DNA from 2 places in the Brenneria roseae subsp. americana genome. Region 1 is predicted to be linked to the other one. Evidence: predicted binding sites of a transcription regulator. Region 1 holds the regulator's gene; the other holds the start of a gene.
What was found. The regulator Fur, encoded in region 1, represses iron uptake genes when iron is present. The targets are predictions, from matches to a motif close to ATAATAATGAGAACNACTATCAA.

Region 1 (7,963 bases):
CTTTCTCCGGTTGGCGGATAAACGCGGGATTATGCGTGCCTTTTTTAATAATATTCAACCAGGGACCTTCGAGGTGTAAACCCAAAGCCTGATGACGGTTTTGTGCCAGATAGGCGCGCATGACGTCCACCGCATGCTTCATAAACGCATCGCTGGAGGTAATCAGCGTGGGTAAAAAGTTGGTGCAGCCCGATCGCTGATTGGCCTGCTGCATGATTTCCAGCGTTTTGACCGAAATGGATTCCAGCGAGTCATTAAACTGAACGCCGCCGCAGCCGTTGAGTTGCAGATCGATAAATCCGGGAGCGATCAATGCGCCGCCAAGGTCATGCTTTTTCAACTCGACGGGGAGCGTGCCAACGTGGCAGACACGCTCTATCAAACCATTAGAAATCACGACTGCATGATTATCAAGCACCTGGTGACCGGTAAAAATCCGGCCATTTGTTAAAGCGAACATCATCAACTCCCAGATTACCCCGCCATCTTCCAAGTCGCAGGCGCGTTGGCTGGACAAATTCGTCCTTCGGTTGCCGCGTTACGAGGCGCATGCATGAATCTCGCCCGTGAAGGGCTAACGCCTTGCGTTGTTCAAAACGACAACGTTTTGTCCTGTACCTGAAATCTATTGGGGATATAGATTAAAGATTTTTCATGTTTTCCGCTTCTAGCTCACGGAAGTATTTAACCGTTTTTACCTTCAGCTCCATGGTGGACGATTCATCGCAAACCATGATTGCTTTAGCATGAAGCTGTAGACAGCTGATTGTCCACATGTGGTTTACATTTCCTTCTACCGCTGCCTGCAAGGCCTGTGCCTTGTTGCGTCCGGTAACCAGAATCATCACTTCTTCGGCATCCAGCAGCGTACCCACACCAACGGTCAGCGCATATTTGGGCACCAGGCTCGCCTCACCGCCAAAGAAACGGGAGTTGGCGATACGCGTTTCTTCGGTCAGGGTTTTTATGCGCGTTCTGGAGGCTAAAGACGATGCGGGCTCATTGAAGGCAATGTGTCCGTCGTTGCCCACGCCGCCCATAAACAGATGGATCTTGCCGTAGGATTTGATTTTTTCTTCGTAGCGGAGACACTCTTCTTCGATGTTCTCTGCATTACCATTCAACAGGTTAATATTTTCCTGCGCAATATCAATGTGATTGAAAAAATTCTGGTACATGAAGGTACGGTAACTTTCAGGATGGTCGCTGGGCAGGCCGACATACTCATCCATATTGAAAGTTACAACGTGTTTGAAACTCACCAAACCGGCTTGATGCATTGAAATCAGCGCCTTATAGGCTTCCAGCGGTGAACTGCCAGTAGGGAGCCCGAGAATAAAAGGTCGGCTGGCGCTGGGATTAAAGTCGTTGATTCTCTGGACGATATAACGTGCGGCCCATTTGCCGACTTCCGCTGTGGTATTTAAGGGAATGAGTCTCATCAGTGCTCTCCTGGTTTACTCAATGGGTGATCCCGTCATCTTTTTTCAAGTGGCCGATATGGCGGCTTCCTGCGTTTTCCCGTTCCTCCGGCTATCCTGATTTCCTGGAACGGGTTTTATTGCCGCCTTACCGCACCTTGAGAACGATAGGGAATAAAATAAGTATTAGGCTAAATCGCGCCATTGGCGCGTTTCAATGCCGGGATTAAAACTGAGTATCAGTGTACCTTGTTTTTTTTTGTCTTGAAATAAGTTGGCGTTTTATTCAGGTATAAACTTTTTGTATGCGATTTTTTAGTGATTGTTATCACATAATGCTAGGGTTTAATTTGCGTAGCGAAATATTTTTCTTACACTCCATGCCAAAGCCATACACGATGGTTTGACCCGGCAGTGAGCAAATCTAACCGGCAGTTTTGTTTACCCCTAGGGGAAGAGAGGAAAAGGTGAGTATTCTAGGCTATTTACAAAAGGTTGGGCGGGCGTTGATGGTACCAGTCGCGACGCTGCCTGCCGCCGCTATCCTGATGGGTGTCGGCTACTGGATAGATCCGGTGGGCTGGGGGAGTGAAAATGCGCTGGCGGCTCTGTTTATCAAATCAGGTGCGGCCATTATTGAGCATATGGCGGTGCTGTTCGCTGTGGGCGTTGCGTATGGCATGTCGAAAGATAAAGACGGTGCAGCCGCACTTACCGGTTTTGTCGGCTATCTGGTATTGACCACGCTCTGTTCGCCGGCGGCAGTCTCCATGATTCAGAAGATCCCGGTCGATCAGGTGCCTGCGGCTTTCGGGAAAATTGAAAACCAGTTTATTGGTATTCTGATCGGTATTATTTCAGCGGAACTGTATAACCGTTTTAGTCGGGTTGAATTACCGAAAGCGCTGTCATTTTTCAGCGGACGCCGTCTGGTTCCCATCCTGACATCGTTCCTGATGATTCTGGTTGCATTCATTTTGATGTATGTGTGGCCAGCCATTTACAATGCGCTGGTGGCCTTTGGTGAACACATTCAGCAATTGGGCTCGGCTGGCGCAGGGATCTATGCGTTCTTTAACCGCTTGTTGATTCCGGTTGGTTTGCATCATGCCCTGAATTCGGTGTTCTGGTTTGATGTCGCCGGGATTAACGATATCCCGAATTTCCTTGCCGGGCAGCAGTCCATCGATGCGGGTAAAGCGGTTGTGGGGATCACCGGACGTTATCAGGCAGGCTTCTTCCCCATTATGATGTTTGGTCTGCCTGGTGCCGCATTGGCGATTTATCACTGCGCGCGTCCTGAGAATAAGAACAAAGTTGCCGGGATTATGATCGCGGCGGCATTTGCCTCCTTCTTCACCGGGATCACCGAACCGCTCGAATTCTCCTTTATGTTTGTCGCGCCGGTGCTGTATTTCCTGCATGCGTTGCTCACCGGGATTTCCGTGTTCATTGCGGCCAGTATGCATTGGATAGCCGGTTTCGGGTTCAGCGCCGGTCTGGTGGATATGATGCTGTCGTCGCGTAACCCATTGGCGACGCATTGGTATATGTTGATACCACAGGGACTGGTGTTCTTTGGTGTTTACTATCTGGTGTTCCGCTTTACCATCACTCGTTTCAACCTGCTGACGCCCGGGCGTGAACTGTCCGTCAGCGGCAGCGAAGCCGATGGATATAACGTCAACACGACGCCTGCAACATCCGCCGCCCAGGATTCCAACCAACTGGCTCGTGGTTATCTGGCGGCGCTTGGTGGTAAAGATAATCTGGTTGGGATTGACGCCTGTATCACGCGCTTGCGTCTGAATGTGGTGGATTCCGGTCTGGTTGATGAAGCTCAGGCCAAACGACTCGGTGCCGCGGGCGTTATCCGCCTGAATAAGCAGAGCGTTCAGATAGTGGTGGGGACGCAGGCGGAATCCATTGCTTCTGCGCTGAAGAGCGTCAGCAAAGAGCAATAAACGTCACACAGTGATGGTTTGCTATAAATTTACGGGGTGAGATCACAATCTCACCCCGTTTTTTTCATCATTAATAATTAAATGAAACTAACGGTTGTTTCCCGACGTAGCTTGTTGGATCATTAGCGGTTATATGTCGTTTTAGCATTTGAGGAATCAAGCATGAGTGAGGCTGAAGCCCGCCCAACTAACTTTATCCGTCAGATTATTGATGAAGATTTGGCATCCGGTAAGCATGATCATATCCAGACGCGTTTTCCGCCAGAGCCTAACGGCTATCTGCATATTGGCCATGCGAAGTCTATCTGTCTGAATTTTGGCATTGCACGCGATTACAATGGGCAGTGCAATCTGCGCTTTGACGATACCAACCCGGTAAAAGAAGATATTGAATACGTTGAGTCGATCAAACGTGACGTAGAGTGGCTGGGATTCTCATGGAGCGGTGAGGTTCGCTATTCTTCCGACTATTTCGATCAGTTGCACCTGTATGCGGTTGAGTTGATTAGTAAAGGACTGGCATACGTTGATGAACTGACGCCGGAACAGATCCGGGAATACCGCGGTACGCTGACGTCGCCAGGGAAAAACAGCCCTTATCGCGATCGTACCGTACAGGAAAACCTCGCTCTGTTTGAAAAAATGCGTAACGGCGGTTTTGCTGAAGGAACCGCTTGTCTGCGTGCCAAGATTGATATGGCATCGTCATTTATCGTTATGCGCGACCCGGTTCTCTATCGTATCAAGTTCGCTGAGCATCATCAGACCGGCAACAAGTGGTGCATCTACCCGATGTATGACTTTACCCACTGCATTTCCGATGCGCTGGAAGGCGTGACGCACTCCCTGTGTACGTTGGAATTCCAGGATAATCGTCGTTTGTATGACTGGGTACTGGACAACATTACGGTTCCTTGCCATCCACGTCAGTATGAGTTTTCTCGCCTGAATCTTGAATATGCCATCATGTCCAAGCGCAAGTTGAATCTGCTGGTCGAGGAAAAGGTTGTCGAGGGATGGGACGATCCGCGTATGCCAACCATTTCTGGTTTGCGTCGTCGCGGTTATAGTGCGGCGTCTATCCGTGAGTTCTGTGTTCGCATCGGGATTACCAAGCAGGATAATAACGTCGAAATGGCGGCGTTGGAATCCTGTATCCGCGACGATCTGAACGAAAATGCGCCGCGTGCCATGGCGGTTCTGGATCCGGTGAAGCTGATTATTGAAAGCCTGCCTTCAGACCATGAAGAGTGGGTTACCATGCCAAATCATCCGAATAAGCCGGAGATGGGGACTCGCCAGGTCGCGTTCAGCCGTGAGATTTATATCGATCGCGCCGACTTCCGTGAAGAAGCCAACAAGCAATACAAACGTTTGGTGCTGGGTAAAGAAGTTCGCCTGCGTAATGCTTACGTGGTCAGAGCCGAACGTATCGAGAAAGACGAGCAGGGCACGATCACCGCTATTTATTGCAGCTACGATCCTGAAACGTTAAGTAAAGATCCGGCAGATGGCCGCAAAGTGAAAGGGGTGATTCATTGGGTGTCAGCAGCCCATGCGTTGCCGGCAGAATTCCGTCTGTATGATCGTTTGTTCAGCGTCGCGAACCCGGCCGCGGCGGAGGATTTCCTGTCCACCATTAACCCGGATTCACTGAAGATTACTTATGGATTTGTCGAAGCCAGCCTGGCGCAGGCTGAAGCAGAGAAGGCCTATCAGTTTGAACGAGAAGGTTATTTCTGCGCAGATCGTGTTTACTCCAGTGCAGAGCATCTGGTGTTTAACCGTACTGCCGGCTTGCGGGATACCTGGGTCGGCTAATGCCGAACAGAGTACCCGGTAATATAAAAATAAAACCGCCGAGGCGGTTTTATTTTATGACGGGCGATCCTGCCCGTCACCCTGCGGGCCGTCGCAGGCGACGTTAAAAGTCGCTCCGGCGGATTTTTTATGCGGTCGATTTATCTTCTTGCATCGTGCAGGGTTTCGTCTTCACGGCAATCCCCTGCGCTGCAATGGCCATACAGATACAAACTGTGGTTTGTCAGTTTGATACCATGTCTTTCTGCGATTTCGCGCTGACGCGCTTCAATATATTCATCGCGGAATTCAATGACTTTGCCACAATCCAGGCAAATCAGATGGTCATGATGATGTTGTTGAGTCAATTCAAAAACTGATTTACCACCTTCAAAATTATGGCGGGTGACAATACCAGCATCATCAAACTGATTAAGTACGCGATAAACGGTCGCCAGACCAATTTCTTCGCCCATATCAATCAGTTTTTTGTATAAATCTTCCGCACTGACGTGATGGCACTCTGGGTCCTGCAATACTTCCAGAATTTTCAGTCTTGGAAGAGTGACTTTCAGGCCGGCCTTCTTTAATGCGGTGTTATTGTCAGTCATGCGGATTTAGTCCTGTTGCTTACTTATATCAATGGAGGCTATCTAGCCTATGACATCGGTCGGCTCAAAAAATGTAATAGCGTCCCAATTATAGAACCGTGCATGCAAAATGGAAACCATGGAATGTTAACAATGTTGTCCCTACACCTATTATAGGTATTGACGCAATGTGTTGTTGATAAATGAAGAAACATTCATGCACGTACAAAACCGATGGGTTTATTGTACAGGTTTATGGCGGGAAGTTAAAAAAATGTGTCAATTATTATGAAAGGTTTTTCCTATTGATCTGACCCTGATCGTGCTATCAGGGCCAGAAACAATATTAACCAACCAGCTCTTTCAGGTTCAACTCTTCGCTGATCTGTTTAACCCAGGTCGTTACGCGTTCGCTGGTCAGTTCAGGTTGACGATCTTCGTCAATGGCCAGACCGATGAAATGGTTGTCATCCGCCAGACCTTTCGATGCTTCAAAGTAATAACCTTCTGTCGGCCAGTGCCCGACAATGGTCGCACCGCGTGGCTCGATGATGTCACGAATGGTGCCCATGGCATCGCAGAAGTATTCTGCATAATCTTCCTGATCGCCACAGCCAAACAGGGCAACCAGTTTGCCGGTGAAATCGATCTCTTCCAGCGTCGGGAAAAAGTCATCCCAGTCGCATTGGGCTTCACCATAATACCAGGTCGGAATACCCAACAGCAGGATATCGAAAGCTTCGAGATCTTCTTTACTGCTTTTGGCGATGTCATGAACTTCAGCAACGTCGGTGCCCAGCTGCTGTTGGATCGTCTTGGCAATGTTTTCAGTATTGCCAGTATCACTGCCAAAGAAAATGCCTATCAGTGCCATGAATTAAATAACCTCTTGATTCTTAATGGTATGGTGCCATGTCTCACCCACTTATCGGCTCATAATAACAGACACAACCTGCATGAGAAACTCGTATCGGTAAGGATACGTAAATTGGGTGAGGTTTTATCCACTTCGGTTTGGCGTTGGTTAACACACGCATATTCAAGGCAATCTGGTATGCGAGTGGCAATGTCAATCATGCTGCCATCGTCTTTAAACGAGGGGATGGTTGATGACGCACAGCGCGGTAAGGTTGTCACAGGCATGCGGAATTGGTTGAAGGAGGGAATGGGAAATATCAGGCGGTTATTTCTCATATCCACTTATTCTTTATCCTATTGAAATGTTAGCGTGCGAATGAAATATTAAAATCGGTGTGCTAAAAAATAAAATGTTATATTTTTTGCTTAAAGAATAATGAAATGCCATTTTGATTTTATCTTTTCGTCTTTTACGCTAATTTTGTCACGTTATCAGGTTACTAGCCGGACAATTTTCGGCAAATCATGAGATGTGTGTTGGATTTTTAAACAAATATCATCATGACGAAGATGATAAGCTATATGTAGTATGGCCGTATGAAATTGAAAAGTTTAAATTTTATCGGCAATCGGAATATTATCTTTCGGGGTATGGCCAGACACCTGAAAATCAACCTGACATCGGTGATCTGTGCTGTGCTTCGCCATGGTTGCCGCTCATTGTATCGTCGTACTGTCTGTGACCGGATTTTTTCATATGCTGCGGTTAGTGTCGCTAACCTTCTTCAGCGGCATTTACGATACTTAATATTCTTATATATCTGAAAATTTATGAAATTGTTCTCGGAATAGAACAATAAATTGAAGAAAGGTATCTCCAACGCTAAATATTCTCTGAATTTTGTCGATTAGTCAGCGTGGTCCCTTTTGTTTTCAACACAATGAAATTGAACATTGGGGGAGATGTAACATATTTCATGACATGGTTTTTTCTGAAAACTGTCTGTTGATTAACGATAAAAAGCCATCCTTGTTATTTTAATGCTTAGGTTTGGAGCAAGCTATGAGACTATTAAAAGATATCGCCATTAGAACGGCGATGCTGTGGGTGTTAGGCACCTTTTGCGTGTTATGGGGCGGTGTCTCTATCTATACCATGTTCTCTTTTAAAGAGATGACAGCGACATCCAAGACCAGCAGTTTGCTGGTGCAAAACACGAACTTTGTCAATCAAGGCAACGATCAGTATTTTCGTATGGTCACGCGTTTGGCGCGAGCGGTTGATTATCGCCGCAATGGCGATAATGATTCAGCGGATAAAGAGCAGGCA
Region 2 (7,963 bases), on a different contig from region 1:
ACGCCAGACAGCTTTTCATCCATACTGATCAACTCACCGAGCTGATGTTTAACGCTGTGCAGCATGCTGAGTATGTTCTGTTCTTCATTTTCGCTGAGCAATTGCAATGTTTGTTGACTCAAAGCCAGCAGCTGACCGCTGTTCGCCAGCCGTTTGTATTCGGCATCGATTTGCTCGTATTCACCGGACTGGGGGGCGAATTCATTCAGTTCTTTCAATTGATATTGCAGAAGTTCGCGGCGTGCTTCCCGTTCGATAGCCGCCTGCTGCAATTGCGCCAGTTCACGGCAGCTTTGATGCCATTGCTGCCAGATTTGCTGCATCGCCCCAAGTAGTTTGGGTTCGTCCGCATACGCATCCAGCAGATATTTTTGATGTTCTGGTTTGAGCAGTAGCTGGTGGGCGTGCTGACCGTGAAGCTGAATCAGCAATTGGCCGAGCTCACGCAGCTGCGACAAGGGCACGGCGGTTCCATTGATAAAACCGCGCGAACGACCGTCTGCGCCAATCACCCGGCGCAGCAGGCATTCATTGCTGTCATCCAACTGATTTTCTTCAAGCCATCGGTGTGCGATGGGGGTATCGACCAGAGAAAAGCGGGCGCAAATATCGGCGCGGGTAGCGCCCGGCCTGACCATGCTGGCGTCGGAGCGATTTCCCAGGCAAAGGCCGAGGGCGTCAATGGCAATGGATTTCCCGGCGCCGGTTTCGCCGGTAATCACGCTCATTCCTGCCTGAAAATCAATTTCTAACTCGCGCACGATGGCGAAGTTACTGATAGTGAGTTGCGCCAGCATGATAGTTTTCCTGTATGTAAAAACAAGGTGTGATTTCATACAGTATAAACTGGTTTTATATACAGTAAAGTGGCTGGCGAAAATTTTAGAATAATTTTTTCGACCAGCCGAGTTTTGTGCTTAACGTATTGAAATAACTGTAATCTTTCGGGTGGATCAAATTAAGGTAATGTTCGCTGCGACGGATGAAAACTTCTTCCCCTTCCTGTACCGGCAGTGAGATTTGGCTGTCGCAGCTGATTTCCAGATCGTTGGTGATATGGGAAAACTTCAACCGAATCGTGCTGCTGCTGTTGATAACCAGCGGACGCGCCGAGAGCGTGTGGGGGAACATCGGCACCAGCGCAATGGCATCAAGCGAAGGGGTGAGGATCGGGCCACCGCCGGAGAGCGAATAAGCGGTAGAGCCCGTGGGCGTGGAGATGATCAAGCCGTCCGAACGCTGTGAAAAGGCAAACTTGTCGTCAATATAGACTTCAAATTCGATCATGTGCGCGACTTTTCCGGGGTGGAGTACCACTTCGTTGATGGCGGTGCTGATGCTGTTTGGCTGTTCGGCGCGGCAAATATGCGCTTCCAGCATAAAACGTCGCTCGCTCAGATAATGGCCGTCGAGCACTTCCGAAAGCTGTTGCTGGGCATGATCCGGATCCAGGTCGGTTAGAAAACCGAGGTTGCCGCGGTTAACGCCAATGACGTTGATATCGTAGCGGGACAGGACGCGTGCGGCACCGAGCATATTGCCATCGCCGCCGACCACCACGGCCAGATCGGCCGACTGCCCGATATCGGCCAGGCTGCCGGTCGGCGCGTCTTGCAGATTCAGTTCGCGGGCAATCTGCTGTTCAATAAGCACCGAATAACCTTTGTCGCTCAGCCAATGATAAAGCATCTCATGGGTGGCCAGCGCGGTAGGGTGTCGCGGATGGCCGACGATACCAATACAATTAAATGGTTTATTCATTGCTGTCATTGTCCTCAGCGTGGTGTGCCGACGTTCTGCAAAACCAATATACCCGTCATCTTTTTTCAGGTTGCAGGCGCGCTGGCTGCGCTCACTACCCGGCCATCCGTGGGCCTTGCCCCTTCGGCTGCCGCCGTCCTGCAACTTGAAATCTATTGGGTATATGTGACTGGTTCCCTTGAAACCCCGGTTTTGATCCCCATAATAGCAACTAGCGAGATTAATGCTAAACCGCGGAGAATTTCATGAGTAGTAAAGAACAGAACACGCCTGACGAGCAAGTCTTGGATCAAATGGATGCAGCAAAAGGGCGTCAATCGGAAGCCGTACCAGAGACGACAGACGTAGCTGACCCGCGTGATGAGCGCATTGCCGAACTGGAAGCGCAACTGAGTGAATTGCAGCAGCGCGAACGCGATAGTGTACTGCGTGCCCGCGCTGAAGCCGATAATATTCGCCGTCGTGCGGAGATCGATGTTGAGAAGGCGCATAAATTTGCGGTGGAGAAATTCGCCAGCGAAATGTTGCCGGTGATCGATAATCTTGAGCGCGCATTGGATATGGCGGACAAATCCAATGAAGCGTTGGCGTCAATGATTGAAGGTGTTGAACTGACGCTGAAATCCCTGTTGGATGCCGTGCACAAGTTTGGCATTGAAGTGGTCAGCGAGGTGAACGTGCCGTTTAATCCGGAAGTGCATCAGGCGATGACCATGCTGGAGTCCGCCGATCATCAGCCTAACTATGTGATGATGGTGATGCAGAAAGGCTATACGTTGAATGGTCGTCTGCTGCGCCCGGCGATGGTGGCCGTTTCCAAGGCGAAAGAATAACCCTGTTCGCCCGCTTCGTTCGTTGACTCAGCCGTCAGCGTCAACCCCATGCTCAGGCGTGGGGTTTTTTGTTTATATTTTGTTGGTTTTTATTTGTTAAAAAGATGTTTTTATCCACGTGGTAAATCATCATCTCTGGCTATTGGAAGAATTGGTATTGCCGCTCTGGATGCACTTGATAATCATTATCATTTATGTGAGAGTTGATAAAACAGCAGGGTTAGAAGGGGCATACTATGCCGGATAGCCGTACCGTCGGGTCAGTCAGCCGTACATCAAGGAAGATCAAACTTTCTTTGATGGGGCCCGCGTTTATTGCGGCGATCGGGTACATTGACCCGGGTAATTTCGCGACCAATATCCAGTCGGGCGCGGCCTATGGCTATACGCTGCTGTGGGTGGTGGTTTGGGCCAATATCATGGCCATGCTGATCCAACTGCTGTCTGCCAAACTCGGGATCGCGACCGGTAGCAATCTGGCCGAGCTGATCCGCGAGCGTTTTCCCCGACCTGCCGTTTGGGCTTATTGGGTTCAGGCCGAAATTATTGCCATGGCAACCGATCTGGCGGAGTTTATCGGCGCGGCGATCGGTTTCAAACTGCTGTTGGGGGTATCGCTGCTTGAAGGGGCGACCCTGACGGCCATTGCGACTTTCCTGATTTTAACGTTGCAAAAGCGCGGACAAAAACCGCTGGAGATGGTGATCGGCGGGCTGCTGCTGTTTGTCGCCGCGGCTTACATTGTCGAGCTGGTGTTCTCTCGCCCTGAACTGTCAGCCCTGACAAAAGGGATGGTGATTCCCAGTCTGCCGACCTCTGATGCCGTGCTACTGGCTGCCGGTGTGCTGGGGGCGACGATCATGCCTCACGTGATATACCTGCATTCTTCTCTGACGCAGCATGAGGGCAGACATACCCGTGCGGAACGTTATTCCGCCACCAAAGTCGATGTCGCCATCGCCATGACTATCGCCGGTTTTGTGAATCTGGCGATGATGGCGACAGCGGCGGCGGCGTTCCATTTCAGCGGTAATCAGGATATCGCCGATCTCGATCGGGCTTATCTGACGCTGGAACCTTTGTTAGGACAAGCGGCGGCAACTATTTTCGGGCTGAGTCTGGTCGTGGCCGGGCTGTCTTCAACCGTTGTCGGCACGCTGGCCGGACAGGTGGTCATGCAGGGGTTCGTGCGCTTTCATATTCCGCTGTGGGTACGGCGAACGGTCACGATGCTGCCGTCGTTTATCGTTATTCTCTCCGGTATGGAACCGACCCGCGTACTGGTCCTGAGTCAGGTGGTGCTGAGTTTCGGTATTGCGCTGGCGCTGGTTCCTCTGCTGTCCTTTACCGGCAACAAGGCGTTGATGGGAGATATGGTGAATAGCCGTCTGGTACAGAACACGGGTAAAGCGATCGTCTTCATCGTTGTTTCACTCAATCTTTATCTGCTCATCAGCACTGCTCTGGGGTGGTGAAGGCTCGTGCATTCCGGCATGCGTCGTCTTATTATCAGGCACTGATTCTTTCTTTAATGGGGTTCAGTTATGTCGTCGCCGATTACTATCATTGAAAAGAAGCTACTGTCTGACCATTGGTTTCTTCTTAATAAATATGTATTTGATTTAAAAAGAAAGAATGGCGGCGTGGTTCGTCAGATCCGTGAGGTGTACGACCGGGGCGATGGCGCGACTATTCTGCTGTATAACCGTGAGAAAGGCACGGTGGTGCTGACGCGCCAGTTCCGGATTCCCACCTATGTCAACGGTAATGAAAGCGGCATGTTGCTGGAAGCCTGCGCCGGATTGCTGGACGATCACTCGCCGGAAGAGTGTATCCGTAATGAAGCGATCGAAGAGACCGGCTATGCGATCGGCAAGGTCGAAAAGTTGTTCGATGCCTATATGTCACCCGGTGGCATCACCGAACGGCTGCACTTCTTCGCGGCGGAGTATGACGAATCTTTGCGGGATAATGCGGGTGGCGGTGTGGACGACGAAGATATTGAAGTGCTGGAACTGCCGTTTACGCAGGCAATGGAAATGATCAGCGATGGCCGGATTAAAGACGCTAAGACCATTATGCTATTACAGCATGCGCAGATTCAGGGATGGTTTGCGAAGTAACGGACCCCGACGTGGACGGCTTCTCGTTCAATGTCTCCCGGCTTGACCGGGAGACATGACGTATTAACGGACGATGTTGTTAATCGATCGTTTTACTGAAAGCATCGACGGCGATAATGGCGTGGGCAACATCCTCTGCGGTTATCGCGCTGTCCAGATTTTTCAGCGTGTCTTCCTGACTGCACGCGAGTTCGCCAACCTTGACCAAATTTTCAAAAGGTTCATTTTCCAGATGCAGATCTTTCAGCAAGGTTGGCATCTTGATCGCCCGATAGAAACGGATATAGCGGGCAATCTCTTCATCGGCGCGTTTCTCCAGTACCATGTGGGTGAGCGTGCCGTATGCGACTTTTTCCCCGTGAGTGAGGTGATGTATATCGCCTTTTATGGCGGTAAAACCGTTGTGGATCGCATGGGCTCCGGCCAGACCGCCATTCTCGAAACCTAATCCGGAAAGCAGCGTATTCGCTTCAACCACGGATTCCACCGCCGGTGTCACGACACCTTTTTCTACCGCTTTATAGGCGCTATAACCATAGGCCAGCAGGGTTTTCTCACAAACTTCGGCAATCGCCATCCCCGCCAGTGTGGGTTTGCCGCCCAGCATGGAGAGTGAATGAGAGCGCAGTACGGCCTGTGCCTCGATAAAGGTTGCCAGGCCGTCTGCGATACCGGATGCGAACAGGCGTGCGGGAGCCTGAGCACACACGGCGGTGTCGACCAGAACCAGATCGGGGTTTTTGTCGTAAAAACGATAAGATTCAAAGACGCCGTCATCGGTATAAATCACCGACAGGGCGCTGCATGGCGCATCTGTTGACGCGACGGTGGGTACAATCGCTACATTGCATTTCAACTCGTCCGCGATGGCTTTTGCGGTATCCAGGGTTTTGCCGCCGCCCAGTCCGACGATGATATCGGTGCCGGCGTGACGAGCCAGCGCCGCAAGGCGGGTGATCTCATTGCCGGAGGCTTCGCCGTTAAAACGCTCGTAGTGGTGGCTGATGCCCGCCTGCTTTAAGGCGGTTTCCACGCGTTGGCCGATGATGTCCCAAACGGTGCTGTCTGCCATGAGAAACGCTTTGGTTCCTAACGGCTTGAGTTGTTCGCCCAGTTCATCAAGTACGCCGCGGCCCTGAACGTATTTTCTTGGTGAAGAGAAAATGAAGTGGCTCATACTATCTACCTCGATGATGTGTTGGTGAATGATAATGTTGCAAAGCATGGAAGACGGCTACGGTCATGGCGTGCCGTGAACCGCTCTCCCGGTGTCGATAGCTCACAGTGCAAAAGAAAAAAGAAGAATGGCCTTTCGGGGCGATGCAGTGATAACGCAGCAGGTCCGGCATGACGAAAACGCATAATCTCGGAGGGGGGATCTGCTATGTCATCCTGAAAATCTATTGGGTATAAGCATAGTCGTTAAAAGCGGGATGGGTGAAAAAACGAAATTTTTCAATATGCTGTATCTTCCATAAATTTCAGGAAGCAGAAAGACGATAAATGCATGCCATCCATGCTCAGCGCGCGGATGGCATTGGCAAGTTCTTTACGAGCGGACATGCTTTACTCTGGAGGTTACAGTTTAGCCGCCAGCATCGCTTCCAGCTTCTGCTGGTCAGCGGCGAACAAACGAATGCCTTCAGCCAGTTTATCAACGGCCATCGGGTCCTGATGATGTTCCCAGCGGAATTCCGCTTCGGATAACGGCGACGGTTGATGAAACGCTTCTGTTGAAGGTGTCAGCTGGCGTTCTACGGGAGCGCTGCTGTTTTTCAACTGTTCCAGCAGGGCCGGAGAAATGGTCAGACGATCGCAGCCTGCCAGCGCCAGAATCTGTTCCACTTTGCGGAAACTGGCTCCCATTATCACCGTTGAGTAGCGGTAGCGCTTATAGTAATCATAAATGTTGCGCACCGACTGGACGCCGGGATCGTTCTCGACCTGATAATCACTGGCCGGTTGTTTGGCCTGATACCAGTCATAAATGCGGCCGACAAACGGTGAAATCAGATATACGCCCGCTTCAGCGCAGGCGCGGGCCTGGGCAAAGGAGAACAGCAGCGTCAGGTTACAGTTGATGCCTTCTTGCTCCAGCTCTTTGGCGGCGCGAATACCTTCCCAGGTAGCGGCCAGTTTGATCAGAATGCGTGAGCGGGGAATATCTTTTTCCTGATACAGTCCGATGAGCTTACGGGCTTTTGCCACGCACATTCCACGATCGAACGAGAGTCGGGCGTCCACTTCGGTGGAAATGCGGCCCGGAATGCTTTTCAGCACTTCGGCCCCGATATTCACCGCCAGTCTGTCGCCGGCATTGATGAGTTGGGTTTCTTTGCCGCCGCCTTGTTGGCGGGCGTAGGCGAGGGCGTCATCGAAGAGCGGCTGATACTGGGGCAGGCTGGCGGCTTTCAGGATCAGGGACGGATTGGTGGTGGCGTCCTGCGGCGCAAACTGGCGAATGGAGTCGATATCGCCGCTGTCGGCGACGACGACGGTGAACTGTTTAAGGGCTTCTAATTGGTTCATGGCTGAGCTCCTTGAATAGAAGAGGAAAAGGGGAAGCAAGCGAAATAAAAACCAGTAACGCAGGGCAACACACTGCACCACTCGCGGTCAAAATAACATGCGCTTTCTCTGATTACTGTGATTGTAAAGGGCGGTAAGCAACCAGAAAGCTGTTGCAGGCCGGTTTGTGATCGCTTTCCATATCGTCAGAATCAGCCTGTTGGTCTGGCTCTGTTGCATTATAATTTGTACCATTTACTACGTTATCTCAGTATCACGGTGCCGGGATTGAGCCGGGTTCTCCGGCATGTAACAATCTCTTATCACCACCGGTTTTTATCTGTAGGTACAGCGTCTGTATAAATGGCTTTATGACCGCATAACCTTATTTAAGGAAAATTTTACCAGATGGAAAAGCAACCAGGATTTCAGGAAAACGAACTTCTGACTGAAATTGCCGTCGCTTATTATCAGGACGAAATTACTCAGGAAGAGATCGCAAAGAAGTTTGGTCTTTCACGCATCAAGGTTGGTCGTTTGCTTAAACGGGCAAAGGAGGAAGGGATTGTTGAAATTACCGTGCGTTATCATCCGGTATTCAGTACCCGCCTTGAACAGCAAATGCTGGAGCGGTTTCCGATAAAACGCGCCTTGATCGCCCTGGATTATCAGGATGAAGAAGAACAGCGGCGACAGGTTGCTGCGCTGGTTTCCGGCCATCTGGCGCTGACCCTCAAG

Region 2: the regulator Fur is predicted to act here: its motif matches at 2,770-2,792, upstream of B4923_RS11650 (Nramp family divalent metal transporter).

The regions. Positions count from the first base shown of each region.
Region 1 is NZ_QDKJ01000004.1:319,089-327,051, reverse strand. It holds gene nagA (N-acetylglucosamine-6-phosphate deacetylase) at 1-460, opposite strand, end outside; gene nagB (glucosamine-6-phosphate deaminase) at 642-1,442, opposite strand; gene nagE (N-acetylglucosamine-specific PTS transporter subunit IIBC) at 1,889-3,385, shown strand; gene glnS (glutamine--tRNA ligase) at 3,548-5,206, shown strand; gene fur (ferric iron uptake transcriptional regulator) at 5,347-5,796, opposite strand; gene fldA (flavodoxin FldA) at 6,122-6,649, opposite strand; gene B4923_RS07345 (methyl-accepting chemotaxis protein) at 7,697-7,963, shown strand, end outside.
Region 2 is NZ_QDKJ01000008.1:64,587-72,549, reverse strand. It holds gene recN (DNA repair protein RecN) at 1-797, opposite strand, end outside; gene nadK (NAD(+) kinase) at 883-1,761, opposite strand; gene grpE (nucleotide exchange factor GrpE) at 2,007-2,594, shown strand; gene B4923_RS11650 (Nramp family divalent metal transporter) at 2,831-4,069, shown strand; gene nudK (GDP-mannose pyrophosphatase NudK) at 4,139-4,717, shown strand; gene B4923_RS11640 (glycerol dehydrogenase) at 4,797-5,894, opposite strand; gene tal (transaldolase) at 6,296-7,246, opposite strand; gene B4923_RS11630 (sugar-binding transcriptional regulator) at 7,634-7,963, shown strand, end outside.